Regions from separate parts of the Ferrimonas gelatinilytica genome, predicted to be linked through region 1. Evidence: predicted binding sites of a transcription regulator. Region 1 holds the regulator's gene; the other holds the start of a gene.

What was found. Region 1 encodes sigma-54, which starts transcription at its own class of promoters, with help from an activator protein. Its sites were predicted from a motif close to GTTGGCACGNNNNTNGNNT; they were not measured.
Region 2: a site for sigma-54 is predicted at 2,401-2,419, ahead of glnA (glutamate--ammonia ligase). Genes of this name have one in related genera too.

Annotation. Positions count from the first base shown of each region.
Region 1 is NZ_BAABLF010000029.1:53,385-61,227, reverse strand. Features, by position in the region: gene pmbA (metalloprotease PmbA) at 1-822, shown strand, start outside; gene ABD997_RS14075 (YehS family protein) at 969-1,445, shown strand; gene ABD997_RS14070 (DUF2845 domain-containing protein) at 1,512-1,820, opposite strand; gene ABD997_RS14065 (hypothetical protein) at 1,915-2,616, shown strand; gene ABD997_RS14060 (HPr family phosphocarrier protein) at 2,634-2,903, opposite strand; gene rapZ (RNase adapter RapZ) at 2,905-3,756, opposite strand; gene ptsN (PTS IIA-like nitrogen regulatory protein PtsN) at 3,753-4,199, opposite strand; gene hpf (ribosome hibernation promoting factor) at 4,199-4,486, opposite strand; gene ABD997_RS14040 (RNA polymerase factor sigma-54) at 4,510-5,949, opposite strand; gene lptB (LPS export ABC transporter ATP-binding protein) at 5,999-6,730, opposite strand; gene lptA (lipopolysaccharide transport periplasmic protein LptA) at 6,727-7,272, opposite strand; gene lptC (LPS export ABC transporter periplasmic protein LptC) at 7,259-7,810, opposite strand; gene kdsC (3-deoxy-manno-octulosonate-8-phosphatase KdsC) at 7,807-7,843, opposite strand, start outside.
Region 2 is NZ_BAABLF010000014.1:52,327-60,169, reverse strand. Features, by position in the region: gene rluF (23S rRNA pseudouridine(2604) synthase RluF) at 1-128, shown strand, start outside; gene typA (translational GTPase TypA) at 223-2,046, opposite strand; gene glnA (glutamate--ammonia ligase) at 2,474-3,883, shown strand; gene ABD997_RS11375 (DUF4124 domain-containing protein) at 4,050-4,601, shown strand; gene glnL (nitrogen regulation protein NR(II)) at 4,678-5,745, shown strand; gene glnG (nitrogen regulation protein NR(I)) at 5,742-7,133, shown strand; gene fieF (cation efflux pump FieF) at 7,150-7,843, opposite strand, start outside.

The DNA of each region.
Region 1 (7,843 bases):
TTTATCGCCAGTTACCCCTCTTCCCGACATAGCCTGTCGGCAGTGGTGATCGGCCAGGACCAGCACGGCATGGAGCGGGACTACGATTATGGTGTCGCCCGACGCTTTGCCGATCTGCCTGAGCCGGAAGCGATTGGCCACCAGGCCGGAGTGGATACGGCAGCACGTCTCGGCGCCCGAAAAATTGATACCTGCACGGTGCCGGTGCTGTTCAATGCGGCGCAGTCGGTGGGGCTGATCGGACACCTGATTGGCGCCATCAGCGGCGCCAGCCTCTACCGCAATGCCAGCTTCCTAAAGGACAGTCTGGACAGCGAGATCTTCCCGCGCTGGTTCCAGATCTCGGAGCGGCCTCACCTTCCCGGTGCCCTGGCGTCGTCCCCCTTTGATGGTGAGGGGGTCGCCACCCGCGACCGGGAGATTGTTCAGGATGGGGTCCTGAAGAGCTACCTGCTCACGGCCTACTCCGCCCGACGACTCGGACTGGCCAATACCGGCCATGCCGGTGGGATCTACAACTGGCAGTTGTCCCGCAACGGAGGCGACCTGGCGGCCATGCTCAGACAGCTGGGCACTGGTCTCTATGTGACCGAACTGATGGGGCAGGGGGTCAATGGGGTGACCGGCGACTACTCCCGCGGTGCCGCAGGCTTCTGGGTTGAAAACGGGGAGATCCAATATCCGGTGCATGAGATCACCATCGCCGGAAACCTAAAGACCATGTACCGCGACATGGTGGCCATGGGCTCAGATATCGATCCTCGCCACTCCATCGCCGCCGGCCCGATCCTGCTGGAGTCGATGAAGATCGCCGGCAACTGAAGCCGCAATGTTTGCCCAAACGAGCCCCGGTGGTGAGGGCTCGTAACGTTTTCGATGACAAGGCACGTTGCTCTTGTCTCGGAGGAGTGGCACCGAGGCGCCTGGCTGCGTAAACTTGCCGCCCTCTCTTTGCTAAAGGTCATCCCATGCTCAATAACGATCTGCTGCGTCAACTGCGCTACGCCCTTAAGTTCAATAATCCGGATGTGATCGCGGTGTTTGCCCTGATGCAATACCCCATCACCAAGGAGGAGCTGGACGCCATGCTTAAGCGCGAGGAGGAGGCGGGGTTCGTACTCTGCCGGGATCGTACCCTGGCCGCCTTCCTCGACGGGCTGATCATCCGCAACCGTGGGGTGCAGCCGGGGCGGGAGCCACAGTTGTTGGGGCCCAAGGCGCGGTTGAGTAACAATGAGATCCTTCGTAAGCTGCGTATCGCGCTGACGCTCAAGGATGACGATATCATCGCCATCCTCAAGCTGGCGGGCTTCCGCATCTCCAAGTCTGAGCTTTCGGCCCTGTTCCGCAGTCCGGACCACCGTAACTATCAGGCCTGTGGTGATCAGTTGCTGCGCAACTTTGTGCGTGGACTTGGCAAGCAGCGCCGAACTGAGGAATCCTGAGGCGCCCACCGGGATTGAGGCCCCGCCTATGGCTGGGGCGGGCTCAGAACGGTTCGAAGGGGCGTCCTAGAGCCGGCGAATTTGGCGGATCTCAATGACCCGCCCGTCGCGAATGCGAAAAATGGTGGTGGGGCCTGAGCGCTCCTGCCTGAAGTGATACTCCCGGGCACCACGGCCGACGCTGAGGGATTCCAGTGGTCGTCCGCAGTGGGCCAGCAGGGTGGCCCGACTGTCGCCCAGCTTCACCAGGTCCGTGCCACAACGAGCACTGTGTAACCGGTTTTCGACCGCCTGGAGCGAGTTCGGTAACACGCCCAGTGCCAGCCAAAGTATGGCTAACCCCTTTCCAAGCCGAGCTATCCTCTTTTTACTCATCCTGCACCTCTCCCTGTGTCCTCTGCCGTTACCGGATCGTGGTGACGGCAGTGCATTAAACTATGGTGACTGAACTTATCGCTGGCCCGCGGGTTTGAGTGAAGTTGGGCCGCGCAACGAAGAGGGGATGATGCCCGCGCTCTCTATACACACCCTGGGGTATGTGACGGCGCTGCTGCCGCTGCTGACAACCCACCTTTGTTGGGGCCTGAGTATCCTCCTTGGCTACATCGAACCCTGCAATCCCTATGGTGTGGATTGCGTGAGCATCAGCAATACGGGGCGCCACGGGGTTGCCTATTTCCTTTTCAAGGCTGGTATGTTGCCGACCACCCTGCTGCTGTTTCTCTTCTGGGGGCTCTGCTGGCAATGGCTGGCGCTGTTGGGCCAGGGCCGTCACCGTGCCTGGTTACTGGTGGCCCTGCTTGGCTCCGCTGCCTTGATGCTCTATGCCCTGACACTGGGCCACAGCACCGGCTACTACCCGGTGCTGCGTCGCAATGGCATCGCCCTGTTCCTGTTTATGACCTTTACCCTGCAGGTGGTGGTGGCCGATGGGCTCTATCGGACCGAACGCTGGCATGGTGCTGGGCTTGGGCTGCTGTGGTTAAGCACCCTGACCCTGGTGGTGGCCCTGTTGTCGGTAGCGCTGGCGGCTTGGCTTGGTGAGGGGTATGAGCGGTTGGAGAACGGGTTTGAGTGGTGGTTACTCTTGCTGTTGAACCTGCCGATGCTGGTGCTGGCAAGGTTGTGGCAGCTCAGTGGCCTGAAAATGGGGTTACGACTGCAGGAGTAAGCCTGGGCTACGGTTTTTTACTCCTGTTCATCGAAGCGGGCGGCGAACAGTTCACATACCGCTTCCAGGGCCTCGGCTGCCTGGGGGCCCTCGCAGCGGACCTTGACCCGTTTGCCCTGGTTACCCTGCAACAGCAGGATCCCCAAGACACTATCCGCCTCGGCGACCTCCTTCCCCTGCTGAAGCGTGATCCGGGCGTCGAACTGGGCAGCCAGTTGTACCAGCCGGGTGGCGGCTCGGGCATGCAGGCCCAGACGGTTGACCACCTCAACGTCCCGTTCCAGCATCTCAGGACCCGGGCAGTTCGCGGTGACGCAGTTGCACATCTTTGCGATGGCGTCGGAAGCGCCGTGCCAGCTCTTTGGCGACGTAGACGCTGCGATGCTGGCCCCCGGTACACCCGATGGCGACGGTCAGGTAGGCGCGGTTGTTGCGCTCCAGCATCGGTAGCCAGTTGAGCAGAAAGCGCTCTGTGTGATCGATAAAGCGCGCCACGCTGTTGTGCCGTTGGAAGAAGTCCGCGACCGGCTGATCCAATCCGGTCAATGGGCGCAGGCTCGCTTCCCAGTGGGGGTTGGGCAGGAAGCGAACATCGAACAGGTAGTCGGCCTGCTTGGGCATGCCGTGCTTGAAGCCGAATGACTCAAACACCAGCATCATCGGCATGGTGTCCTGCTCGTCGTTGAGACGTTTACGCAGCTCGTCCGCCAGCTGGTAGACGGAGAGGTTGTCGGTAATGATGTGGTGATCGCAGTTCTGTGCCAAGGGCGCCAACAACCGCCGTTCCTCGGCGATCGCCTCGGCCAGGGGGCGACCATCCCGCGACAGGGGGTGCATTCGCCGGGTTTCGCTGTAGCGCTTCAGCAGGTGATCATCGCCGGCATCGAGATAGAACAGCTGCAGATCGATGTTGCTGTCGAGCTGGCCTCGAAGATGGGGGATGTCGATCTTCTCCAGCGGCAGATTGCGAATGTCGAGGCTGACCGCGACCTCCTTGCTGCGCCCCTGTTGCGTTCGCAGCAGCTGTGGGAGCAACTCCAGTGGCAGGTTGTCGACGCAGTAAAAGCCGAGATCTTCGAGTATGTGTAGGGCGACGGTTTTACCGGCGCCGGAGCGGCCGGAGAGGATGATTAACTTCACTGGGTTAGCAGCTCATAGAGTTCTCGATCATTACAGGTTTTGCGCATCGCCCGACAAAGCTCCTTCTGGCTGAGCAGGGCCGCCACAGTGCGCAACGTTGACAAGTGGGCCTGATGATCCTGCTCCGGAACAAAGAGGGCAAACAGCAGGTCGACCGGCTTGCCATCGATGGCATCGAAGGGGATCGGCTCCTCGGTTTTGAGCAGCACGGCGATGGGAGTGGTGATCCGTTCGAGGCGACCGTGGGGCAGGGCGATGCCGTTGCCGATTCCGGTGCTGCCCACTTTTTCCCGGGCTAACAGGCTCTCAAACAGTTCATGTTGGGGGAGATCCGGGCACTGGCGAGCAGCCAAATCACTGATCATCTCCAGTGCCCGTTTCTTGCTAAGGCCGGGCGCAGCACAGTGGGTGCGCTCCGGCGTCAGGAGTTGCGTGATTTCCATTAGTGTCTGGAAATTTTCTCTTTGTGCTTAATCACTTGGCGGTCAAGCTTATCCACCAGACCATCGATGGCCGCGTACATGTTTTCGTGCTCATGGGTGGCAAACACCTCCCCACCGTTGACATGGAGCTTGGCTTCGGCGATCTGCTGCAGCTTCTGTACATTCAGGATCACGTGGACATTGTTGATGTGATCAAAATGCCGTTCTAGTCGCTCAAACTTTTCATGCACATAGTTTCTCAAGGCGTCGGTCAGTTCGATGTGGTGCCCGGTAAGATTGATCTGCATAAGTAAGCCTCCATTGCGCTCTGTTACAGTACTTTGCGCTGGTTTGACGGGGGGATGGAGAGGGCTTCCCGGTATTTGGCGATGGTTCGCCGTGCTACCTGGATCCCCTGCTCCGCGAGAAGCTGAGCCATCTTGCTGTCGCTGAGGGGCTTTTTGGGACTCTCGGCGGCCACCAGTTTTTTGATCAGTGCGCGGATGGCGGTGGAGGAACACTCACCGCCACTGTCCGTACTGACGTGACTGGAGAAAAAGTATTTCAGTTCGTACACCCCTCGAGGGGTATGCATGAATTTCTGTGTAGTGACCCGGGAGATGGTGGACTCGTGCATCTCCACCGCTTCGGCGACGTCATTGAGGACCATGGGCTTCATCGCTTCGTCACCATACTCAAGAAATCCTTGCTGAAACTGGACGATGCAGTTCGCCACCTTCATTAATGTCTCATTGCGGCTCTCCAGGCTCTTGATGAACCACTTGGCATCCTGCAAGTGACCGCGAACAAACTGACTGTCGCCATTGTTTCTGGCCCCTTTTGAGAGGGCGGCGTACTGTTCGTTGATACGGATCTTTGGGACCGAATCCGGGTTGAGTTCCACCACCCAGCGTCCCTGTTTCTTGCTAACGGAAACGTCCGGTATCACATACTCGCTCGCGCTGGCGGAGATCGCGCTGCCTGGACGGGGGTTGAGAGATTGGATCAGTTCCATGGCGGCCCTTAACTCATCTTCTTTGAGTTTAGTGCGCCGCAGGAGGGTTCGAAAGTCGCGGTTGCCCAGCAGGTCCATATGGTCGTTGAGCAGGCTGATCGCTTCGCTGCGCCAGGGGGTTTTGGGATCGAACTGGGCCAACTGGACCAGCAGGCACTCTGCCGGATCCCGCGCGCCACAGCCGATAGGATCGAACTGCTGGACACGCTTGAGTACCGCCACGACCTCGTCCAGGTCGATATCATCCAGGCCCTGCGCTTCTTGCACCTCTTCGATATCAACAGTGAGATAGCCATGCTCGTCAATGGCGTCGATGATGGTGGTGGCGATGGCACGATCCCGATCAGTCATCGGGGTGAGCTCCATCTGCCAGAGCAGATGGCTGTGCAGGTCTTCGTGGGTTTCCCCCTGGTAGAGATTCTCATCGTCGTCGCGCACCGGCCCGGCGGGGGCGGCAGGCGCGGCACTGTAGACATCGTCCCAGGTGCTGTCCAGCGGCAGGTCATCGGTCATCTCGGTTTGGCTCATCGCCTCGCCGGTTTCCATTTCCGAGCGCTCCTTCGGGGCAGCTTCCGGCACCTCCGCATCCTGACCTTCAAACTCATCAACCTGCTCCAGCAGGGGATTGGCCTCAAGTGCTTCCTGGATCTCCTGTTGCAGATCCAGCGTCGACAGCTGCAGCAGGCGTATCGCCTGCTGCAATTGGGGCGTCATGGTCAGGTGTTGCCCCAGCTTCAGCTGCAGTGACGTCTTCATCGAGGTAATGCCCAATCCTTGTGTCGTAAGTCCCGCTTTAGCCGGACGGTCAGAGCTTGAACTGGTCGCCGAGGTACACCGAGCGAACCAGTTTGTTGTTGAGCACCGCTTCCGGTGCGCCCTGTGCGATCATCTCCCCGTGGCTGACGATGTAAGCGTATTCGCACACATCCAGAGTTTCGCGCACATTGTGGTCGGTGATCAAGACACCTAGGCCCCGCTCCTTGAGGTGTTCGATGATCTTCTTGATATCGATAACCGAGATAGGGTCTACCCCGGCAAAGGGCTCATCGAGAAGGATAAACTTGGGGTCCGCTGCTAGGGCTCGGGCGATCTCCACCCGACGACGCTCACCACCGGACAGGCTCATGCCGAGGCTGTCACGAATATGGGTGATGTTGAACTCCTCCAACAGCTGCTCCAGCTTGTGTTCCCGCTCCTGTTTCGACAGCTCCTTGCGGGTTTGCAGGACCGCCATCAGGTTGTCGTAGACACTCAGCTTGCGGAAAATGGAGGCCTCCTGTGGGAGGTAACCGATCCCCTGGCGGGCCCGGGAGTGCATGGGCAGCAGGGTGATGTCACGATCATCGATCTGAATACGTCCCTTGTCGTTCTGCACCAGCCCCACCACCATGTAGAAGGTCGTCGTTTTCCCCGCCCCGTTGGGGCCGAGGAGGCCGACGATCTGCCCGGTTTTCACCTCCAGACCGACGCTCTTGACGACCTGACGACCGTTGTAACTTTTGGCCAGTTGTTCAGCCTTGAGCACGCTCTCGGTCATGGTTGAGGCTCCTGCGCTGGCGCTGGCGCTGGAGCTTCCGGCTCCGGCTCTACCTTTTTTTCCTCTTTGGGCATGAAGATGGTGGTGATCTGTTCATCTTTGCTGCCCTCGGCGGTCAGGCGCTGTAGCCGGGCGTTGTAACTGATGGTTTCGCCCCGCACCAGGCTATCTGCCTGGCTCAGTTGCGCGTTGCCGCTCATGGTCAACAGCTGGGTATTGACGTCGTAGCGGATCTCTCGGGCCTCGGCCCGGGCCATCAGGCCGTTCTCCATCACTTGCTCGTAGGTGGCCGGGTTGCCGGTGGCGATCATTACCTGGCGGCTTTTGTCCTCCGAGGACTCAAGTATCAGGCGGTCCGCCTCGATGCGCAGGCTGCCCTGGACGATCACCACGTTGTCCCGATACTCAAGTACCCGGTTGGTGAAGTCGCCACTGGAGCTGTTAGCGGTCACTTTGACCGGCTGGGTAAAATCGGCCTCGGAAGCCAAGGTTTGCGGAGCCAAGGCTAACAAGCCCAGTAAAATCAGTTTATTGCACTTCATAGGTAGCGCTTACCCTGTCTTTGAGTTCGATCCGGTTTGTATTGAGATCCGCCCAGAGGCCCCTGGCTTGCAAGGTAAAGGTGTTACCCTCTGCGCGAATCATGGATTCGGTGGTCATGACCATGGTTTCCAGGTCCAGTGCCAGCTGGTCAGTATGGATGGTTTGCAGCGGCTCACCGGGTTCGATGGCGGTGACCACCACCTCCTGCTCCAGTAAAAGGTAGCGGTTCTGTTGAAGCTGACCGGCCTCGGACTGGATCTTCCAGACACCATCGCCCCCCTCTGGGTAGAGCAGGTACACGGGTCGGGCGAACTCGGTCAAGGCGTCATCCTGGAAATGCTGCATTTGGTCGGCTGCGATCTCCGCATTGAGTCGGCCGCTGCTGTCGTAGGCGCGGGTGCGCAGACTTCGAGCGATGAAGTCGGGTTCGGTTTCCGGGCTGAGCACCGTCTGGTCGCTGCCCGTATTGAGGGAGCGCCAGTAGAGACCGGCGGCCATGGTCAACAGCAGCAGCCCGGCCAGCAGCTCTCGCTTCATACGGACATGCCCTTGGCGTCGGCCAGTTTGCCT
Region 2 (7,843 bases), on a different contig from region 1:
GCGATGACAAGGCCCCGGCCAAGACGCTGTACGTCAACCCCAACCAGGCAAAGACGGACCAGCCAGCCAAAAAGCCGGGCAAGAAAAAGCCCGGCGGCAGCACCCTGACGCTGAAGCGCAAAGGCTAAGTCCGACCAAATCGCTGCTGGGGTCGGGTTATAAATCCCGCACAACAAAAAGGGCACCCCGAAGGGTGCCCTTTTTGCGACTTGCCTAAGCTGGTTAGCCCTTGGCCTGGCGGCTGGCGCGCTTACGGTCGGACTCGGTCAGCAGCTTCTTGCGAATGCGGATGCTTTCCGGGGTGACCTCCACCAGCTCATCGTTGTCGATGAACTCCAGCGCCTGCTCCAGGGTCATCTTGATCGGCGGGGTCAGCACCTGGGCGTCGTCGGTACCGGAGGCTCGGACGTTGGTCAGCTGCTTGCCTTTCAGGGCGTTGACGGTCAGATCGTTGTCACGGCTGTGAATGCCGACGATCATCCCCTCGTACACCTCAGTACCGTGGCCCACCATCAAGCGGCCTCGCTCCTGCAGGTTGAACAGGGCGTTGGTCAGGGCCTTACCGGTGGCGTTGGCGATCAGGACACCGTTAACACGCTGACCGATCTCGCCGCCCTTGTGCGGGCCGTACTCGTAGAAAGTGTGGTAGATCAGACCAGAGCCGGAGGTCAGGGTCATGAACTCGGTCTGGAAGCCGATCAGGCCGCGGGAGGGCATGATGAAATCCATGCGGATCCGGCCTTTGCCGTCCGGCGCCATGTCGGTCAGCTCTGCCTTACGCAGGCCCATCTTCTCCATGATGGAGCCCTGATGCTGCTCCTCCACATCGATGGTGACGGTTTCGTAAGGCTCGTGCAACTCCCCATCAACGGTGCGCATGATCACTTCCGGGCGGGATACCGCCAGCTCGAAGCCTTCACGACGCATGTTTTCGATAAGGATACCCAGGTGCAGTTCACCCCGGCCGGAGACCTTGAACTTGTCCGGGTCGTCGGTCTCTTCCACCCGCAGCGCCACGTTGTGCACCAGCTCTTTCTGCAGACGCTCGAGGATGTTACGGGAGGTAACGTATTTACCTTCCTGACCAGCAAAGGGCGAGGTGTTGACCTGGAAGGTCATGGTCACGGTCGGCTCATCCACGGACAGGGCAGGCAGGGCTTCAACTTCGTGCGGGCAGCACACGGTGTCTGAAATTTTCAGCTCACCCAAGCCGGAGATGGCAATGATGTCACCGGCTTGTGCCTCTTCGACGTCGTGACGCTCCAGGCCCATGTAGCCCATCACTTTACCCACTTTCGCGTTGCGAACATTGCCGTTGGCGCACTCAATGGTCACCTGCTGGTTCACTTTCACTTTACCGCGGGCGATGCGGCCAACGCCGATCACGCCGACATAGCTGTTGTAGTCCAGCTGGGAGATCTGCATCTGGAAGGCGCCTTCCGGATCGGCCGCCGGCGGTGCCACTTCATCGACGATCGTCTGGAACAGATCGGTCATGTCCTCTTTCGTCACGCCTTCCTCGTTGGAGGCCCAGCCGTTCAACGCGGAAGCATACACAACCTTGAAGTCCAGCTGCTCGTCGGTGGCACCCAGGTTGTCGAACAGGTCAAACACCTGATCCATCACCCAGTCAGGACGGGCGCCGGGCTTGTCGATCTTGTTGATCACCACGATCGGCTTAAGGCCCAGGGCAAAGGCTTTCTGGGTCACGAAGCGGGTCTGCGGCATCGGGCCCTCTTGCGCGTCCACCAGCAGCAGAACGGAGTCCACCATGGACATAACGCGCTCTACTTCACCACCGAAGTCGGCGTGCCCAGGAGTGTCCACGATGTTGATGCGGTAATCGTTCCACTTGATGGCGGTGTTCTTCGCCAGGATGGTAATACCACGCTCTTTCTCGATGTCGTTGGAGTCCATGACGCGCTCGTCCAGGGCGACACGATCGTCAAAGGTGCCGGACTGGCCCAACAGTTTATCGACCAGGGTGGTTTTGCCGTGGTCAACGTGGGCGATGATTGCCACGTTACGCAAGTTTTCGATGCTCAAAGTGATCTCTCCAGGCAAAGGGGCATTAGGGAAGGGCCCGACCTGCCGTAGCAGCGGACCAATAGCAACCCCTTCGCGGGGTAAATTTTCGGCGGCGATTGTACTGTAAAGCGCCGCCCACTGCGACAGAAAGGATGGCCCAGCGGCAAGAAATTCTCCATTATGGGCCCTCGGAACGGGCGAGTACGGGAAAAGTACCCGCACCGAAACCGGGATCCGCAACCCGACCCGGGGCGCACACGCACCGCACCACAATGGTGCAAAGCGGTAATTCTGCGCCTCAATGTAGGGCAAGCCCTGCATCACGATGATCAGGGAATGGATAATTTTGTATATTTTTCAAATATATAAAAACTTGGCACAAGGATGGCTTAAGGCTGGCCATCATTCGTTGCCACTCGAATTTATGCCATTGGAGGCTTATAAGATGTCTGTCGAAAATGTATTGAAACTGATTGAAGAACACGACGCTAAGTTCGTTGACCTGCGCTTCACCGACACCAAGGGTAAGGAGCAGCACGTTTCCATCCCGGTAAGCCAGATCGATGCCGACTTCTTTGAAGAGGGCAAAATGTTCGACGGCTCCTCTATCCAGGGCTGGAAAGGGATCAACGAGTCCGACATGATCCTGATGCCGGACCCGTCCACCGCCGTGCTCTGCCCCTTCACTGACGTTGAAACCATCAACGTTCGCTGTGACATCATTGAGCCCGCGACCATGGAAGGCTACGATCGCGACCCGCGCTCCATCGCCAAGCGTGCCAAGTCCTACATGCAGTCCACCGGCATCGCCGATGACGTCTTTTTCGGTCCGGAACCGGAGTTTTTCCTGTTCGATGACGTGAAATACAAGAGCGACATGTCCGGCTCCATGTACTCCATCGATGCAGAAGAAGCGGCGTGGAACTCCGACAAGGAGTACGCGGAAGGCAACAAGGGGCATCGCCCCGGCATCAAGGGCGGTTACTTCCCGGTCTCCCCGGTGGATTCCGCCCAGGATATCCGCTCCGCCATGTGTCTGGTGCTCGAAGAGATGGGTCAGACCGTCGAAGCCCACCACCATGAAGTGGCCACCGCAGGCCAGAACGAGATTGCCACCAAGTTCAACAGCATCGTCGAGAAAGCCGATGAGCTGCAGGTGCTGAAGTACGTGATCCACAACGTAGCGCACGCCTACAATAAGTCTGCCACTTTCATGCCCAAGCCCGTTGTTGGCGACAACGGCTCCGGCATGCACTGCCACCAGTCTCTGAGCAAAGATGGCGTGAACCTCTTTGCCGGCGACAAGTACGGCGGCCTGTCCGAAACCGCGCTGTACTACATCGGCGGTATCATCAAGCACGCCCGTGCCATCAACGCCTTTGCCAACGCCTCGACCAACTCCTACAAGCGTCTGGTACCCGGCTTTGAAGCCCCGGTCATGCTGGCCTACTCCGCCCGTAACCGCTCCGCGTCCATCCGTATCCCCGTGGTACCAAGCCCGAAAGGCCGCCGCATCGAGGTGCGCTTCCCGGATCCGACTGCCAACCCCTACCTGGCCTTCTCAGCCATGCTGATGGCGGGTCTGGACGGCATCATCAACAAGATCCATCCCGGCGAAGCGATGGACAAAGATCTCTACGACCTGCCGGCAGAAGAGGCGGCTGAGATCCCGACCGTGGCCTCTAGCCTCTCTCAGGCGCTGGACTGCCTGGATGCGGACCGTGAGTTCCTCACCGCCGGTGGCGTATTCTCCGATGACTTCATCAACTCCTACATCAAGTTGAAGCGGGCCGAAGTTGAGCGTCTGGATATGACCACTCACCCGGTTGAGTTCGAGATGTACTACAGCGTGTAAGGCCCTTCGACGCCTTACTGCGGTGATCAAACCTGTGTACCCTCAATAAAAACAAAGTCGTTCACAGGCACTCTCAAAACCCACCCGGTGCCCGGGTGGGTTTTTTTCTTTGCAGGCAGACACTACACTCAGAGAAGCATCCGATGGCAAACTCTGGAGCTAAACCATGCGCCGTTTGTTTTTGATCTCCCTACTTTTTATTCCTTTATGTGGCACCGCCCAGATCTACAAGTGGGTGGATGAGAACGGCCAGGTTCACTACTCCGATAAGCCCCAGCCAGGGGCCGAGTCTGTTGCACTCAGCGAGGGCAGCACCATCTCCCTGCCCTCCCCGCCCCCGGTGACCCCCAAACCGGTGGAGGAGAGCGGCCCTGAGTATAAGATCGGGATCCGAAGCCCCTCGGAGGAAGCCACCGTCCGAGACAATAACGGTCAGCTTGGATTGGACATCAGCCTCGAGCCGGAACTGGCCGACGGCCACCGGGTGCAGCTGTTTCTCGACGGCGTTCAGGTCCGCACCCTCGGCGGAGGTGGCTCCTTCGCCCTGGACAACCTGGATCGGGGCGAACATCAACTTCAAGCCAAGGTGGTCGACAAAAACGGCAAAGTCCTTGCATCAAGCCCATTAAGAACCGTTTATCTGCATCGCCATTCGATTCTTATCCCGGCAAAACGCCCGCAGCCCAAGCCAACGCCCCGGGGGGCCATGCCGAAGTAAGCTGAGACTATGCACCCTTTTGGTGCAGTGCTATGGTGGTGCCAGATCGCACAAGCTAGCGAGAAGGATGCACCCCATGGGCTCAGCCCCTGACCCACAACTGTTAGATCACCTCTCCACCGCTGTGCTGCGGCTGGACCCGAATCGCCAGGTTCAGTACGCCAACATGGCGGCAGAGCAACTGCTCGGGATGGGCAGTCGCCGTATGCTGGGCTGCCCGCTGGAGACCCTCTACAGCCAGATCTCCGCCGATAACACGACACTGACACAGGCCCTGACCGGTGACCAGGGTCGCTCCCTGTATGCCCTGTCACTGCTGACCCTGGATAACCAGCATCACACCGTCGACCTGGCGTTCAGCCCCCTGGGGGAGGGCCATACCCTGATCGAGGCACGGGTTGTGGATCAACAGCACCGTATCAGTCAGGAGATACAGCAGTATGCCCAGCACCACGCTGCGCAACTTCTGGTGCGTGGCCTTGCCCATGAGATCAAGAACCCCCTGGGGGGACTGCGCGGGGCAGCCCAGCTGCTGGAGATGGAGCTGGCAACCGACGAACTCAAAGAGTTTACCGCCATCATTATCGAGCAGGCAGACCGACTGCGTAACCTGGTCGACCGGCTACTGGGCCCCCAGCATCCGGGCCAATGGCAGTTAGCCAACATCCATAAACTGCTGGAGCAGACCAGCCGACTCTGCCAACTCGAGAGCGAGCGGCCGCTGCAGATCGAGCGCGATTATGACCCCTCCATTCCCGATTTTTTGATGGACAACGAACAGCTGCAGCAGGCCCTGCTCAACATCCTGCGCAACGCGCTCCAGGCGATGTCTTCGCTGCCGGAAGGGCAACCCAGGTTGATGCTGCGGACCCGCAGCCAAGGAGCCGCCACCATTGCCGGCAAGCGCCATCGTCAGGTGGTGTCCGTCAGCATCATCGACAACGGCCCCGGGATCCCCAGTGCGCTGCGAGACACTTTGTTCTACCCCATGGTCACCGATAAAGCCGATGGCAGTGGCCTGGGCCTCTCCATCGCCCAGAACATCGTCAGCCAACACCAGGGACGGATCGAGCTGGAAAGCTGGCCAGGCCACACCGAATTCACCCTGCTGCTGCCACTCATCTTTGAAAAGGAGGCACCGTGAGCGAACAAGTCTGGATATTGGATGATGACAGCTCCATCCGCTGGGTACTGGAGCGCGCACTAAAACGGGCAGAGATAAGCTGCACCAGCTTCTCCCACCCTGAGTCCCTGTGGCAGGCGCTGGAACACAGCCAGCCCGAGGTTATCCTGTCGGATATCCGCATGCCCGGTACCGACGGACTCACGCTGCTGCAAAGGATCAAGAGCCAGCACCCTGAGCTGCCGGTACTGATCATGACCGCCCACTCGGACCTCGACAGCGCGGTCGGGGCCTACCAGGCCGGTGCGTTCGAGTACCTGCCCAAGCCCTTCGACATCGATGAAGCCCTGGCTCTGGTACGCCGGGCCCTGGAGCACAGCGCCAGCCGTACCCGTCGCACCCGACCTCAGCGCCAGGCGGTTCCGGAGATCCTCGGCGAGGCACCTGCAATGCAGGAGGTGTTCCGCGCCATCGGCCGACTGGCCCGCTCCTCCATCAGCGTGCTGATCAATGGCCAATCCGGCACCGGTAAGGAGCTGGTCGCCAGCGCCCTGCACAAGCACAGCCCCCGCGCCGACCACCCCTTTGTCGCCCTCAACATGGCGGCCATCCCCAAGGACCTGATCGAATCCGAGCTCTTTGGTCATGAAAAAGGGGCCTTTACCGGTGCCGGTGGGTTACGCCAGGGCCGTTTCGAGCAGGCCAACGGGGGCACCCTGTTCCTGGACGAGATCGGGGACATGCCCCTGGATGTGCAGACCCGCCTGCTCCGCGTGCTGGCAGACGGTCAGTTTTACCGGGTTGGCGGCCATCAGCCGATAAAGGTGGATGTGCGCATCGTCGCCGCTACCCACCAGAACCTGGAGTCCCGGGTTCGCGACGGGCTATTTCGGGAGGATCTCTTCCATCGCCTCAACGTATTCCGGATCCAGCTCCCACCGCTCAATGAGCGGCGAGAAGATATCCCGACGCTCGCCCGCCACTTCCTGACCAAGGCCGCGGAGGAGCTCGGCGGCGAGCCCAAGCAGCTCAGCAGCGAAGCGGAGAAGCGCCTCTGCCGTTTCGACTGGCCGGGCAACGTGCGGCAACTGGAAAATGCCTGCCGCTGGATGACGGTGATGGCGTCCGGACAGGCTATCCTGGAGACCGATCTGCCGCCGGAGCTCAACGCCGTGGCATCCCACCAGGAGACCGGCGACTGGACAGAACAGCTGGCACTCTGGGTGGGCCAGGCGCTGGAAGCGGGCGAGGAGGATCTCCTGGCACAGGCCCAACCCGCTTTCGAGCGCACCCTGCTAAAAGTCGCCCTGCACCACAGTCAGGGACATAAACAGGATGCCGCCCGCCTGCTCGGCTGGGGCCGCAACACCCTGACCCGAAAGCTCAAAGAGCTGAAGATGGAGAGTTAACACCGGCTTGGGCGAGCTACACCGGGTCCTGGTGTACGATGATATCGGCGTGGGGGAAGGCACGGCGGATACGCTGCTCCACCCCATCGGCGATGGCATGGGCGTCGCGCAGCAGCAGTTGGGCATCCAACTCCAGATGCATCTGCACACAGAGGGTATTGCCGGAAACACGGGTTCTCAGGTCATGGATCCCACGCACGTTGCCGTCCTGCTCCACCAGTTCCACCACTTTGAGCCGGATATCCGGATCCGCCTCCCGATCCAGCAGAAGCTGAACCGCTTCATGGCCCAACCCGGCTGCGCCCCAACCGATATAGAGCGCGATCACCACCGCAAAAGCGCCATCGGCCCATGCCATCCCCCACTGTGCCAGCGCCAGGGCCAACAGTACGGCACCGTTTAGCAGCAGATCAGAGCGATAGTGCAGGGCATCGGCGGCGATGGCGGTGGAGCCGGTAGCAGCCACCGCTCGGCGCTGTATGGCCAACAGCAGCAAAGTTGCCAGGATGGCGAAGAGGGTCACTCCGATCCCGAGGCCGGAGTGGCTGACCTCCACCGGCGAGAAAACGCGCTCAACACCGTGAAACAGCAACAGCATCGCCGAGCCGAGAATGAATCCGGACTGGGCCAGGGTTGCCAGCGGCTCCGCCTTGCCGTGACCAAACCGGTGGTGATGATCCGCCGGCTGCAGCGCCAGTCGAAGGGCGTAG